DNA from 3 places in the Mesorhizobium sp. M1A.T.Ca.IN.004.03.1.1 genome. Region 2 is predicted to be linked to each of the others. Evidence: riboswitches for the same ligand, from Rfam matches in the RefSeq annotation. Region 2 holds a riboswitch; each other region holds the start of a gene.
What was found. A riboswitch is a leader RNA that binds a small molecule or an ion and turns the genes downstream of it on or off. The one in region 2 is predicted to bind thiamine pyrophosphate.

Region 1 (5,129 bases), on a different contig from region 2:
CTCCAACATGCTAGCCGCCCTGCATGGGCGAGAGGATTTCGATCCGGTCGCCGTCGCTCAACTGGAACTCCGCGCGGTTGGCTTTGTGCACGAGGTCGCTGTTGACGGCGGTGGCGAGCCAATCGCCCTCATAGTCGAGCGCGGCAAGCAACTCGGCCAGCGTGGTGGCGGCAATCTCACGCGCCTCGCCGTTGACCATCAGTTTCATGAGCATGCTCCTTGGTTCTGTCTTGACTGAAAACCAGGTCGGCAGCCTGGCGCGCCATGGCGGGGGCGAGGAGAAAACCGTGACGATAAAGACCGTTGATCGCGATGATCTCACCGTCTGTTTCGACGCGTGGCAAATTGTCGGGAAATGCCGGACGGACACCCACACCGGTTTCAACGATCTCGGCCTCACCAAAGGCCGGATGGAGGGCATGGGCGGCGCCCAGCAGCTCCATCATGGAACGCGCCGTCACCGGTCCGGCGCTCTGGCTTTCAATCATCGTCGCTCCGATCATGAAACGGTGATCGGTGCGCGGCACGGCATAAAGCGGAAAGCGTGGATGAAGCAAACGGACCGGCCGCGACAGCGAGACATCAGGCGTGCGAAGGATCAGCATTTCGCCGCGAACACCGCGCAGCCTGTCATCGGCCGCTGCCATTCCCATGCAGTCTATCTGACGGGCGAATCCCGAAACAGGCCGGGCGTCGCAGCCGAAGTGGAATTTGACACCCATGGTCGCAAGCTTGTCATGAAGTGCCGCCATCGCCGGGCGTGGGTCGAGGTGAGCCTCGTCGGGGAAGAGCAATCCACGCCGGAAGCGGCCGGCGAGGTCGGGTTCCAGGAGCGCAATTTCGTTTTCATCGACGCGCCGATGCCCTGACGTGCGACTGGCGAACCGGTCAAGCTCACCGGCATCACGCGGCGCGGCCACGACCAATGTCCCGGCCCGTGTCACCTGACCCGACAGCACCGCATCCCACCAGTCGGCAGCATCGCGTCCGAGATCCAGCACCGGCTGCTCCGCGCTTTCGCGCTCGCACCATGGCGCCAGCATGCCGCCGGCGAACCACGACGCGTTGCCACCAAGGCCATGCCGCATCTCGGCGACGGTGACCGTCGCGCCGCGGGCGGCGAGTTCGAAAGCGACGGTGAGGCCGGCAACGCCGGCCCCTTTGACGAGCACCCTCATGATGGTTTGGGAGCCTCTGGCACGACCGGTACGCCAGTCTCGTCCGCCTGCATGTAGAGATCGCCGCCCTCCCGGTATTTTGCCGCCATTGCCGCCATGCCTTCCTTCTGGGCCTCGGCACGGATGTCGTGGGAAATGCGCATGGAGCAGAATTTCGGCCCGCACATCGAACAAAAATGTGCCAGCTTGTGCGCCTCCTTGGGCAAGGTCTGGTCGTGGAAGGACCGTGCGGTTTCGGGGTCGAGCGACAGGTTGAACTGGTCCTCCCAGCGGAACTCGAAGCGCGCGCGCGAAAGGGCATCATCCCTGGTTTTCGCTGCCGGATGGCCCTTCGCCAGATCGGCTGCATGGGCGGCTATCTTGTAGGTGATCACGCCAATCTTGACGTCGTTGCGGTCGGGAAGGCCGAGATGCTCTTTCGGCGTGACGTAGCAAAGCATTGCGGTGCCGAACCAGCCTATCATGGCGGCACCTATCCCTGAGGTGATGTGGTCATAGCCCGGCGCGATGTCGGTCGTCAGCGGCCCCAACGTGTAGAACGGCGCCTCACCGCACACTGCGAGCTGCTTGTCCATGTTCTGCTTGATCTTGTGCATGGGGACATGGCCCGGGCCTTCGATCATCACCTGGCAGTCCTTTGCCCAGGCAATCTTGGTGAGTTCTCCAAGTGTTTCCAGTTCGGCGAATTGCGCCGCGTCGTTCGCATCGGCGATTGAACCGGGACGAAGGCCGTCGCCGAGCGAGAAGGAGACGTCATAGGCTCTGGCGATGTCGCAGATCTCCTCGAAATGCTCGTAGAGGAAGCTCTCCCGGTGATGGTGCAGGCACCATTTGGCCATGATCGAGCCGCCGCGCGAGACGATGCCCGTGACCCGGTCGACGGTCAGCGGGATGTAGTGCAGCCGCACGCCGGCGTGGATGGTGAAATAGTCGACGCCTTGCTCGGCCTGCTCGATCAGCGTGTCGCGGTAGACCTCCCAGTTCAGATCCTCGGCGATGCCGTTGACCTTTTCCAGCGCCTGATAGAGCGGCACCGTACCGATCGGCACCGGCGCATTGCGCACGATCCAGTCGCGGATGTTGTGGATGTTGCGGCCGGTCGACAGGTCCATCACCGTGTCCGCGCCCCAGCGGATAGCCCAGACCATTTTTTCGACCTCTTCGGCCATCGACGATGTGACAGCCGAGTTACCGATGTTGGCGTTGATCTTGACCAGAAAATTGCGACCGATGATCATCGGCTCGCTCTCGGGATGATTGATGTTGGCGGGAATGATTGCGCGCCCGCGCGCCACCTCGTCGCGCACGAATTCGGGTGTGACGAAATCTGGGATCGCCGCGCCGAAGGCTTCGCCGTCGCGTTGCAGCTTGCCGCGCATCACCTCGCGGCCGAGATTCTCGCGGATGGCTACGAACTCCATTTCTGGCGTGATGATGCCGGCGCGCGCATAGGCAAGTTGGGTCACCGCCTTGCCCTGCTTGGCCTTGAGCGGCCGATTGCGTATCGGAAATTCCGGTGTCAGGCGCTCGCCGGTGGCGAATCCATTGTCTTCCGGCCGGACGTGGCGGCCGTCATAGGCTTCGACATCGCCACGCGCCGTGACCCATTCGTGGCGAAGCCGGGCAAGGCCTTTTTCGATGCTGGTTTCGACTGATGGATCGGTGTAGGGGCCGGACGGATCGTAGACGGTGACGGGCGGTTCGCCGGCCGTCGGATGGACGGAAATCTCGCGCATCGGCACCCTGATCTGCGGGTAGAGGACGCCGGGCTTGTGGATTTTCCGCGAGGCGGGCAGTGGTCCCGTCGATACGGCGGGGGTGAGGGCATTCATCGTGAGGCTCCTTTGCTCATGCATTGGAGACCCAGTTCTGTGCCGGAAGGATGAAAAGACGCTTCTGTAGACCTGCTGCAACAGGACCTCGGGCGTAAACTCCCGCAAAGCGCTTGCACCGTCCCTACGCCAGTATGAACTGGATCAGGTTCAACGGGTCACTGCGCCGCGAAAGCCAGCAGTATCTCAGCCCCTTGCCGGGACTCCCCTGGTGAATGCCTTAGGTTGAACGGGCTGACGCTATCTTGTCAAGCGCATTCGGGCGCCTTCGGCCGGTGGCGACGACCGGCGGCCAGCCGGGCGGAGAGCTCGCGCATGCATCGGGGACAAGTCACGCCCCGTAGACCGGGGCTGAATGGCCAAAGCCTCATTCGCTTCGTGAAGGATGGAGAAACTGTATTGGCCATGTGCGCGTATCGACCAAGTAGCTCAGGCGGTCACGGATGTGGTTATTCTGGTCGAAGGTGACGAACGGCCTTGGGGGTCACCTCCTTTAGGATTCAGAGGTTGGAAGACGGCTTCTCGCGATCACGGCCATCAGGAAATACCTGTCTTCGGCTCAACCTCGACATGGCGTCCGATCGACCGCAGATATACAGCTATCTCGTTCATGAGATGATCGCGTTCGCCGTAGATTTCAGCAATCCTACGCAGCTGTGGCTCGACGGCCCTCCGTTGCGCTGGCGTGAAATCAGCATCGCCAAAGACGTATCCCAAGTTGCCAATCGCGCAAATTTTGCAGCCGGCGTCCACAACTGCTTGTACGAATGCCGGAATGTCTTTTTCTTGCATGGTCTTCATGTCGAACCTCTCGTGAATGGCGTGCTTGCGCCCCAATCTGCCTTTTCAGCGTGTCCTCTGGGCGGCGCAAGCCCTGAGCGTGACTGTGCACGGGCAACCTCGACTATCCCATCTGCCACGCTCTTTAGAATCGGTGGGGTCTGGTGATCGCAGGCTGGGCCACTCAAAAGCCTGCAAGAAGAAAGTCATGGCGACCATTGCTCAAGATCGCAAGGGTGCGTGCAAGACCTTCCGTTGGCAGTCATGCACGCTCGCTCAGAGATAGTCCGGCCGCGGAAATTCTCCCTTATTCGTAAGAAAGCTCATTGAGCAACTGGGCATTGAGCAACTGGGTCTCACGTCACGGGTCTCGTGTGCTTCACAGCCGAAAAATAGCCGCCGTGGCAATTCTCGAAAAGTGCAGGCTACCTCGTTAAGGACACTGCGGATGATCGTTCGCGCTTGGCAAAAGCGAACGGATTAGTCTATGGCTCTCGGCAGGGGGGCGAGTTATGCGGCGGGTGCGAATCCTTCAAGTAGGCGATATTCACTATCCGGACTGGCATCCTTCCTCTAGCAACATCGATGCCAAGGATAGCAAGTTCGCTCCGAAAATAACGCAGAAGCTACGCGCGTCTTCGCTGCGTGCCGTCTTGACGAAACTTCGGCGGCTGACGACTTCGAAGCCCTTGGATTCGATCGCCTTCATGGGGGATTTCACGAGCCGTGGCGACAAGACCTTCATTGCTTCGGCATTCCAGCATTTCACGTTGCTCTGCCGCGCACAGGGACGCAGTTCAAAGGCGCTTCCGTTGATATTCGTACCGGGAAATCACGATGTGAACCGTGATGACGCGCGCGAACTTGGACCGACTGAGAAATTCAGCGAAATGGCGAGTTTAGCCGCCCGCTTGGGTTGGCAGACCGTTCCCGTGGACCAACCCGTGCACTTCAGACTTCCGACAGGATCCGCAGGCGCAAACTTCATCCTCGTCAACACAGCGATAGGCAGTTGGGAGCTTCAAAACCTTCCCGCGTTCCTTCGTGATCGTCTCGAGGCACTCAGTCCTTCTACAGAGCCTGTAGATCTCGGCTCGCCGGACATCTCGGGACATTCGCCCGCGACACCTCCCAGCGATCCAGACAAGGAGGCGTCCGACGACGAGTATTACGGTCAGATGGACACGCCATACATCTCGCGTGAGATGCTTGCAGGCCTACAGGAATTGCTCCAGCAGCCCGACATGCGTTACGGCATCATAATCGGCCATCACAATCTGCTGCCACAAAAGACTCCGCGCATTACGCCATACGCGGAGATGCTCAACAGCGGATTTGT
Region 2 (5,129 bases):
TCGCAATGGTCTTCCAGTCCTATGCACTCTACCCACACATGACCGTGGCCGAGAACATGGGCTTCGGCCTGCGGATGGCCCACCGGCCCAGGACCGAGATCGACGTCGCCGTCAAACGCGCAGCACGGATCCTGCGTCTGGAGGAGCAGCTCGACAAGCGCCCGAAGCAACTGTCGGGCGGGCAGCGCCAGCGCGTCGCGATCGGCCGCGCGATCACCCGCTCTCCCGAGGTGTTCCTGTTCGACGAGCCGCTGTCGAACCTCGATGCCGCGCTGCGCACTCAGATGCGAGTGGAACTTTCGAGCCTGCACGCGCAGCTTGGATCGACGATGATCTACGTCACCCACGACCAGGTCGAGGCGATGACCATGGCCGACCGAATCGTGGTCCTCAACAAGGGCCGGATCGAGCAGGTCGGCTCGCCGCTGGAGCTCTACGCCAACCCTGCCAACATTTTCGTCGCGGGCTTCCTCGGCGCGCCACGCATGAATTTCATCGAAGCGAAAGCAGTGAGCGTCGAGGCATCCAGCGTCTCGGTAGCCGCCGCCGGCCTCCCTGCCATCACCTTGGATGGCATCGACGCCGGCGGCCTTTCGGCTGGTGACGCCGTGACCATCGGCATCCGTCCGGAGGCCCTGCGTGTCGTCGAGCCAAGCGACGACGTAATGCCGGCCTTCTCCAGCCAGGTCCGTCTGGTCGAGCAGTTGGGGCGCGAAACTGTCCTCTACGTCGACGGCTCTCCGCTTCAGACGACCAATTCCGACAGCGGCACCGGCAATTTCACGCTTCAGCTCAACAAGGTTTCTACCCTCGGCGTCGGCGCCGCGTTGCAGGTCGGCTTCGAAGCCGGCGACGCCTACCTCTTCGGCCCCGATGGCCGCACGCTCACGCCAAGAAAACCCCTCGCCTCAGTCTGAACCTCGAAATTTCGAAAGTCCCATACGCATGAACCGCAAAGAGCCCGCTCCGCTATCCGTATGGCGGCCCCTCAATCTTGACCGCTTTCTGCTTGGAGCACCTCATTACCCCGAACATGTCGACGAAGGCTGCTGGCAGCGTGACGCCGAGCGCATGGCCGCCGCCGGCGTCAACACAGTGCGTATGGGAGAGTTCGCCTGGCACATTTTCGAGCCCCGCGAAGGCAAGTTCGAGTTCGGCCTGTTCGATCGCGCGATCGAACTTCTCGGCCGCGCGGGGATCGACACGATCATGTGCACGCCGACAGCCACCCCTCCCCGCTGGCTCACCGTCAACTATCCCGAAGTGCTGCGCGTTGACATGAACGGGCGGGCCTCAAGCCACGGATCGCGCCAGCATGCCGACACCACAAGCCCGGTATTCCGCGCCCACAGCCGCCGCATCACCCGCGCCATGGCCGAGCATTATCGGCACAACCCGCGTGTGATCGGCTGGCAGACGGACAACGAGCTCAACACCACGGTGTCGGAATCGTTCGCGCCTTCGACAAGGCTGGAGTTCCAGAAATACCTGCAGAAGGCCTACGGCACCATTGAGGCGTTGAACTTCGCCTGGGGCGGCCACTTCTGGGCGACGGCCTACGACGATTTCTCGCAAATCGACCTGCCGAGACCGCTCATGCCGTCCTACCCCAGCCCCGGCCACGTGCAGGACTACCATCGCTTTCTGGCCGCCGCGACCGCGGCCTTCCAACACGACCAGGTCGAGATCCTGCGTGTCGCCAATCCGGACTGGTTCATCTTCCACAATCTTGGCCAGCTTGCCGACATCGACTTCCGCGGTCAGTTCGGACAGGACCTCGATTTCATCGGCTTCGACATCTATCCGATGCTCTATGACGAGATGCGCCGAACCGGCGGGCATGCGGCGACCCAGGCCCTCCATCTCGATATATGCCGCGCCTATTCCGGCAACTTCATCGTTCCGGAGCAGGCCTCGGGCTTCGGCAGTCAGCCCGGCTTCTCGACGATGACGCCGGAGCCCGGCGAGATGCGTCGCATGGCCATGACTTCGGTGGCGCGCGGCGCCGACGGTGTCATGTTCTTTCGTTGGCGTCCCGCGCATTTCGGCGCCGAGATCTACTGGATGGGCGTCATCGATCACGACGACGTGCCGCGCCGCCGCTATGACGAGGCAGGCCGCTTCTTCCATGAGATCGCCGCCGCGAAGGAGCAGATTCTTGGCACCGCAGTGCGCATGGACCTCGGCATCGCCGGCGCGGACTTCGACAACCAGGAGGCTCACAAGACCTATCCGATCGGCCTCCCCAGTCCGCTCGAAGACGCGACGCTGCTTCATCGCCACTGCTATCAGAACGGCATTGCATGCGGGTTCATTCATCCCGAAGACGATCTTTCGCGGCTCAAGGCGCTCTACGTCCCGCATTGGGTGATGTGGAAGGATGAATGGAACGAGGCTGTTGAAACATTCGTCCGCAACGGCGGTACGCTGATCCTATCGGCATTGAGCGGGACGAGGGACGAGAACAACCACATCATTCGCGAGCAGGCGCCCGGCAAGGCCCTTGCAGCCCTGAGCGGCGTCAGGGTGGCGGAGTTCGGCCGCGTCGTTCCCGAAGGCGCCAGCGGCCTGTTTCCGCTGTTTCGTCCGGCTCCGATGGGCGCCTATGCACCGCCGCCGCTCCCGGCCTCGTCCGCGGAACGCAAATACCTGTTCACCCTTGGCAATGAAGAATTCCAGGCTGCGCATTTGTACGAGGTGCTTGATGTAGCGCCTGACACCGAGGTGCTCGGCATCTGGTCGAACCGCTTCGCCGCCGGCTCTCCGGCAATTACCGCCCGCAAGGTTGGGCAAGGTCGGGTTGTCTATGTCGGCACGTATCTCACGCCGCAACTGACGGAGAAGCTTGTCGATGTCGTGCTGGCCAAAGCCGGTATAGCGCCTTTGCTGCCCGACCTGCCTGCCGGGGTGGAGGTCTCTGTCAGGGAAGCCGACGACCGCCGGCTGATGTTCGTGCTGAACACCACGGAAGTCGCCGTGATCGTACCCAACGTCCCAAAGGGCCTCGACCTGCTGACGGGCAAGGCCGTTGAAGGAACGCTGCAACTCGACCCTTACGGCTGCGCAATAATTCGGTCCTGAACAAATCGAACCAGCGTCCGTAGACGCCGAGCAGATGCTCTTCGAGGCGAAAAATGCGTTCTTCAATCCGCCGCCACAAGGGATTCGCAAAAGCGTTTCCTTGGCGGATGACAAGTGGGCCCCGACTGCCAGCTCGACGCGCGCAAGGTCGTGGCTCAATGGGCGTCGATGTAAGAGATGCTCGATCAAAGCTGCGTGGCTGCGCCCCTTCTCGTCGCTTGTTCGAGGCTGGAGAAGTCATGAAGTCGAGTTGACAGGATAGCGTCGCATCGTCCAACCTAGGCGCCTCACCAGGGGAGTCCCGGCAAGGGGCTGAGATACTGCTAATAGCGCGCAGTGACCCGTTGAACCTGATCCAGTTCATACTGGCGTAGGGACGGTGCGAGGCTTCGCGGGTCGGCAATCCGGCTTCGGCATTCGGGCAGTGCCCGCATCCTAAGCGAAGCGTCACTTCCTCCTCATCGCGTGGACTGGGTCTCCGTGCACTCGAGCAAGGAGGCTCACTCATGAATGCCCACACCCCGACCGTCACCGTCGGCGAATTGCCCGCTTCGAAGAAGGTCCACAAACCCGGTCAGCTCCACCCGGAGCTGCGGGTGCCGATGCGCGAGATCTCGGTCCACCCGAGCGCCGGCGAGCCGCCGGTCACGGTCTATGACTCGTCCGGTCCCTACACGGACACCGCGATGAAAACCGACATCGAGCGTGGCTTGCCACGGCTGCGCGAGGCATGGATCGAGGCGCGCAGAGACGTGGAGCGCTACGAGGGCCGCACGATCAAGCCGGAAGACAACGGCTTCGTCTCAGCCGATCGCCTGACGCCGGAATTCCCGGTTCGCAACAGACCGTTGCGCGCGGCCGGCGGCCGCGCCGTCACCCAGCTCGCCTATGCGCGCGCCGGCATCATCACGCCTGAGATGGAGTTCGTCGCCATCCGCGAGAACCTCGGCCGTGAGCAGTTGCGTTCGAAAGTTCAACGTGATGGCGAAAGCTTCGGCGCCGCGATCCCCGACTTCGTCACGCCGGAATTCGTGCGCGACGAGGTGGCGCGCGGCCGCGCCATCATCCCGTCCAACATCAACCACCCGGAAAGCGAGCCGATGATCATCGGCCGCAATTTTCTGGTCAAGATCAACGCCAATATCGGCAACTCCGCCGTCACCTCGTCGATGGCCGAAGAGGTCGAGAAGATGGTGTGGGCGATCCGCTGGGGCGCCGATACGGTAATGGACCTCTCGACCGGGCGCAACATCCACAACATCCGCGAATGGATCGTGCGCAATTCGCCGGTGCCGATCGGCACGGTGCCGATCTACCAGGCGCTGGAGAAAGTCGGCGGCGTCGCCGAGGAACTGACCTGGGAGGTGTTCCGCGACACCCTCATCGAGCAGGCCGAGCAGGGCGTGGACTATTTCACGATCCATGCCGGCGTGCGCCTGCCCTATATCCCGCTGACCGTCGACCGCGTCACCGGCATCGTGTCGCGCGGCGGCTCGATCATGGCCAAGTGGTGCCTGCATCACCACCAGGAGAGTTTTCTCTACGAGCATTTCGAGGAGATCTGCGACATCGCCCGGGCCTATGACGTGGCGTTCTCGCTCGGCGACGGCCTTCGCCCCGGCTCGATCGCCGATGCCAATGACGCGGCCCAGTTCGCCGAACTGGAAACGCTAGCCGAACTCACCAAGATCGCCTGGACCAAGGACTGCCAGGTGATGATCGAAGGGCCCGGCCACGTGCCGATGCACAAGATCAAGCAGAATATGGACAAGCAGCTCGCGGTTTGTGGCGAAGCGCCGTTCTACACGCTCGGGCCGCTCACCACCGACATAGCGCCCGGCTACGACCACATCACATCGGGCATCGGCGCGGCGATGATCGGCTGGTTCGGAACGGCGATGCTCTGCTACGTCACGCCCAAGGAGCATCTCGGCCTGCCCGACCGCGACGACGTCAAGACCGGCGTCATCACCTACAAGATCGCGGCCCACGCCGCCGACCTCGCCAAGGGCCATCCAGCCGCCAAAATCAGGGACGACGCGCTGTCG
Region 3 (5,129 bases), on a different contig from region 2:
AGGGGCGGACGACGTTGGCCCGCTATTTCCGCCAGTATCTCGACATCGCCGACAAACACGGGGTCGGCTTCGTGCTCGATACTCCGACGTGGCGCGCCAATCCGGACTGGGGCGAAAAGCTCGGCTATTCGAAAGTCGCATTGTCGGGCATAGACATGCAGGCAGTGTCATGGGCGCGGGCGCTGGCTGCGCCCTATGTTGCGCGTGGCATGACCGTGCTGGTCAATGGGGTGGTCGGGCCCCGTGGCGACGGCTACCGCATTGACACAGTCATGACGCCCGCCGAGGCCGAGACCTATCACGGCGATCAGGTCAAGGCGTTCCGCGATGCCAGCGCCGATATGGTCAGCGCCATCACGATGACCTATGCGCAGGAGGCTGCCGGAATAGCCTGTGCCGCGATGGCGGTGGGGCTCCCGTCGGTGATTTCGTTTACCGTCGAGACGGACGGACGCCTGCCTTCGGGGGAGAGCTTGAGAGACGCCATCGAGACCGTTGACGACGAAACGGACGGCGCTCCCGCATATTTCATGATCAACTGCGCACATCCGAGCCATTTCGACGCCGTCCTTGCCGGCGACGGACGCTGGATCAGGCGCATTCGCGGCGTGCGGGCCAACGCCTCAGCCAAAAGCCATGCCGAGCTGGATGCGGCGACCGAACTCGATCCAGGCGATCCTGTCGACCTCGGCCGGCGCTACCGCGCCATGCGCGACCGCTTCGGCCAGATAGCCGTGCTTGGCGGCTGCTGCGGCACCGACAGACGCCATATCGCTGCGATCTGCGAGGCCTGCCTCTGAGCCTTGCCGATAGCGGCTAGCCTTCCATCTCCTCGCGTAGCATCTCCAACTCCAGCCACTCTTCCTCAAGTGAGGCCAGCGTGGTGCGCTCCTTGTCGAGCGCGGCGATGGTCTTCTGGAACGATGCGGGATCGCGCTCGTAGAAGGACGGGTCGGCGATACTGTTCTCCAGCCTTGAGATGGACGCGCTCACCGCCTCGATCTTCTTCGGCAGGGATTCCAGCGCGAATTTCTGCTTGAAGGAGAGCTTCTTGGCCGGGCTTTTAGCGCTGGTCTGTTCGGCCCTGGCCGTCGCTTCGTTCGCTTCAGCCTTCGGCCTTGCCTTGCGCTCCTCCAGCTTCGAGCCGCCGCGTTGCGCCAGCATGTCGGAATAGCCGCCGGCATATTCGATCCAGCGTCCGGCGCCGTTGGGCGCGATCACGCTGGTGACTGTGCGGTCAAGGAAATCGCGATCGTGGCTGACCAGGACGACCGTTCCGGCAAAGCCGGCGACCAGTTCCTGCAGCAGCTCCAGCGTCTCCATGTCGAGGTCGTTGGTCGGCTCGTCGAGCACCAAAAGGTTCGCCGGCCGCGCCAGCACCCGGGCCAGCAGCAGTCGCGCCCGCTCGCCGCCCGAAAGCTCGCGCACCGGCGTGCGCGCCTGCTCCGGCTTGAAAAGAAAATCCTTCATATAGGAGACGACGTGGCGCTGCTCGCCATTGACCACAAGGTTCTCGCCGCGCCCGTCGGTCAGGTAATTCGCCAGCGTCTCCTGCGGGTCGACGGCCTCGCGCTTCTGGTCGAGCGTTGCGATTTCCAGATTGACGCCGAGCCGCACGGTGCCGGCATCCGGCGGCAGCTCGCCGGTCAGCATCTTGAGAAGCGTCGTCTTGCCGACGCCGTTCGGCCCGACAAGGCCGACACGGTCGCCGCGCTGGATACGGGTCGAAAAGCCCTTGACCACGGTGAGGTCGCCAAAACTCTTCTCGATGCCTTTGGCTTCGATCACCAGCTTGCCGGATTCAGCGGCGTCGCTTGCCACCATCGTCGCCGAACCCTCGGCGCCGCGATGGCTGCGAAAACGCTGGCGCATGGCCTGCAGCTCGCCGAGCCGGCGCATGTTGCGCTTGCGCCTGGCGGTCACGCCATAGCGCAGCCAATGCTCCTCGCGCACGATCTGGCGGCCGAGCTTGTGCTGTTCGCGCTCTTCCTCTTCAAGCACCTGGTCGCGCCATTCCTCAAAGTGCGCGAACCCCTTGTCCAGCCGGCGCGTCTGGCCGCGGTCGAGCCAGACGGTGGCGCGCGAGACGCGCTCGAGAAAGCGGCGGTCGTGCGAGATCAGGATCACGGCCGAGGAGGTGCGGGCAAGCTCTTCTTCCAGCCATTCGATGACCGACAGGTCGAGATGGTTGGTCGGCTCGTCGAGGAGCAGGATATCGGGCTCCGGCGCCATGACGCGGGCGAGTGCTGCGCGGCGCGCCTCGCCGCCGGAAAGGTCGTTCGGCCGCTCCTCGCCGGTCAGGCCGAGATGCTCCATCAGATAAGTGGCGCGATGCGGGTCGTCGGCCGGCCCGAGGCCGGCTTCGACATAGGCGCGCACGCTGGCGAAGCCATCCATATCGGGCATTTGCGGCAGGTAGCGCACCGTTGCCGAGGGCTGGCGGAATACTTCGCCGTCCTGCGGTTCGATCAGCCCCGCGACGATCTTGAGCAGCGTCGACTTGCCCGAACCGTTGCGGCCGACAAGCGCGATCTTCTCGCCGGCGGAGGCGCTCAGCGCCGCGCCGTCGAGCAGCGGCGTGCCGCCAAAAGTCAGTTTTATGCCATCCAGATTGAGAAGAGGCGGTGCCATGTCAGCTTTCGGGAAGAGGATAGGGGTGGGCGAGCAGCAGCGCCCGGCCACGCTCGAGCGCGATCTCGAGCCGACCCTTGATCTCATTTGATATGGTAAGCGATGAGCCGAACGCCACCTCGACACCGTCCAGCGGCCATTTGGCGCCTGAGACCGTCAGGCCGGCGAGGTCGGAGAAGCCGAGCACCGAGAACAGCGTGCCCTCGGCGTAGTCGAAGCCGGCTTTGCCCGGCAGGATCGGCACGCCTTCCTGCGCGCCGCTGGTCAGCAGCACGGTCATGCCCGCCTCGGCCAGCCGCACGCTCAGAGCCAAATGCAGAAAGGCATGATCGGCGCGCTTGCCGCCGAAGGCGCCGGCCAGCACCAGGCTGGTGGCGCCGCGCGCCAGCGCCTCGGCAATGGCGAGCTCGCCGTCGGTCATGTCCTTCTCGGTCGGGAAAATCTTGCGCGGCACGGCGGCCAGATTCTCCGGCAGGTTTGGCGGTACCGAGTCGAAATCTCCGACCCAGAGCTCCGGCAGGAGGCCAAGCATATGGGCATGGCCGATACCGGCATCGGCGGCGATGATGCGGGAGCCTTCGATCTGGCGATCGAGGCGAGGCGTGCGGACGAGATCGCCGCCAAGCAGGATGGTGAATGTGCCCATGGCCGTCGCCCTTACCAGCCCGGCCCACGAAACGGAAGCGGGCGCGTCCAAACGGAATCGCGCTTCGCTACCGCGGTGAACGATGATGATCCCCGGAAACTTCCGCTTGCGCGCCGCATCGGCCGGGCCTATGTCTCGAAATGCTCTAACGGGGTGCCGGACGCTGATTTTGCGAACCGGCTGAGAGGCAACGAAAGCCAACCCGCTGAACCTGATCCGGTTTGTACCGGCGGAGGGATTAGACGCTTCGGACCATCCGACGCCTCAATTCCTTTAACGCGAACGAAGGAGGCGCCGATGCGCTCGTTATTGTCCAACCTTGTTCTTGCAGCCGGCCTTGTTTCGCTTTTGGTGGGCGTCGGGCCTGCCGAGGCGAAAGACAAGCTTACCGTCTACACCTACGAAAGCTTCACCGCCGACTGGGGTCCCGGGCCCGCGGTGAAGAAGGAATTCGAGGCCGAATGCGGCTGCGATCTCGAATTCGTCTCGGTTGCCGACGGCGTGGCACTGCTCAACCGCGTCAAGCTGGAGGGCGCCGGCACCAAGGCCGATGTCGTGCTCGGCCTCGATACCAACCTGACCGCGGATGCCAAGGCGAGCGGCCTATTCGCGCCGCATGGCGCGGTGGCCGATTTGAATGTGCCCGGCGGCTGGAAAGACGACACTTTCGTGCCTTTCGACTACGGCTATTTCGCCGTCGTCTACGACACCGAAAAGCTGAAGACCCCGCCGAAGAGCTTGAAGGAACTGGTCGAGGGCGCCGGCCCCGACAAGATCATTATCCAGGATCCGCGCACTTCGACGCCGGGCCTCGGGCTGCTGCTGTGGGTCAAGTCGGTCTATGGCGACAAGGCGCCGGAAGCCTGGGCCAAGCTGAAGCCGAAGGTGCTGACCGTGACGCCGGGCTGGAGCGAGGCCTATGGTCTGTTCACCAAGGGCGAGGCGCCGATGGTTCTCTCCTATACCACTTCGCCGGCCTACCACATGGTGGCCGAGAACACCGAGCGCTATCAGGCGGCGTCCTTCGAGGAGGGCGAATATCTGCAGATCGAGGTCGCCGGCATCACCAAAACCGGCGCGAAGAACCCGCTGGCGGAAAAATTCATAGCCTTCATGACCGGGCCCAAGTTCCAGGACATCATCCCGGAGACCAACTGGATGTTCCCGGCCGGCAAGACCGACAAGCCGCTCAACCCGGCCTTCGAAAAGCTGGTGAAGCCGACCAAAACCCTGCTGTTCAGCCCGGACGAGGTGGCGGCCAACCGCAAGGCCTGGGTGGATGAATGGCTGGCGGCGATGAGCAAGTAGGACGCAGGATGGCGCTTGAGCACCCCCCTCTGTCCGGCCGGCCATCTCCCCCGCAAAGGGGGATCGGTGATTTCGCTAGCCGCCGACGGTGTAGGAAGAGCGGCAAAGCTGCCAATCTCCCTCCTAGAGTGGGAGATGTCCGGCAGGACAGAGGGGGGTGCGACGGAACGTGGCGTTCGCTAGCTCGAGCCAACGTGGTGCAGCGTGCAATCCACGCCGCGCCCTGACCCTCGCATCACCGCCGGCATCATCGCCCTTGTCGCCATCACTTTGCTCATCGGCGGCGCCTTCGCCGGCCTGATCCTCGAAGGCGCGAGCGGTCCGTCCAGCGCTGCCGCGGCCTTCGACAGCTATCTGCTCCGCGTCGCCCGCTTCACGCTTTGGCAGGCGCTGCTGTCGACATTGCTTTCGGTCTTGCCGGCAGTGTTCGTCGGCCGCGCCCTGTCCAGGCAAACGAACTTTCCCGGACGTCGCCTGATCCTGCAGTTGTTCACGGTGCCGCTGGCGCTGCCGGCCATCGTCGCCGCGCTCGGCGTGTTGGCGC

Region 1: another riboswitch for thiamine pyrophosphate. It lies ahead of thiC (phosphomethylpyrimidine synthase ThiC); the one in region 2 lies ahead of thiC (phosphomethylpyrimidine synthase ThiC).
Region 3: another riboswitch for thiamine pyrophosphate. It lies ahead of thiB (thiamine ABC transporter substrate binding subunit); the one in region 2 lies ahead of thiC (phosphomethylpyrimidine synthase ThiC).

The regions. Positions count from the first base shown of each region.
Region 1 is NZ_RZTV01000022.1:3,929-9,057, reverse strand. Features, by position in the region: gene EOD29_RS29620 (thiazole synthase) at 1-9, opposite strand, end outside; gene thiS (sulfur carrier protein ThiS) at 11-208, opposite strand; gene thiO (glycine oxidase ThiO) at 177-1,178, opposite strand; gene thiC (phosphomethylpyrimidine synthase ThiC) at 1,175-3,010, opposite strand; TPP riboswitch at 3,114-3,230, opposite strand; gene EOD29_RS29595 (hypothetical protein) at 3,548-3,811, opposite strand; gene EOD29_RS29590 (metallophosphoesterase) at 4,303-5,129, shown strand, end outside.
Region 2 is NZ_RZTV01000001.1:700,905-706,033, forward strand. Features, by position in the region: gene EOD29_RS03305 (ABC transporter ATP-binding protein) at 1-917, shown strand, start outside; gene EOD29_RS03310 (beta-galactosidase) at 946-3,081, shown strand; TPP riboswitch at 3,364-3,476, shown strand; gene thiC (phosphomethylpyrimidine synthase ThiC) at 3,588-5,129, shown strand, end outside.
Region 3 is NZ_RZTV01000004.1:494,747-499,875, reverse strand. Features, by position in the region: gene EOD29_RS16375 (homocysteine S-methyltransferase family protein) at 1-800, shown strand, start outside; gene EOD29_RS16370 (ABC-F family ATP-binding cassette domain-containing protein) at 817-2,631, opposite strand; gene EOD29_RS16365 (thiamine diphosphokinase) at 2,633-3,277, opposite strand; TPP riboswitch at 3,417-3,532, shown strand; gene thiB (thiamine ABC transporter substrate binding subunit) at 3,575-4,585, shown strand; gene thiP (thiamine/thiamine pyrophosphate ABC transporter permease) at 4,790-5,129, shown strand, end outside.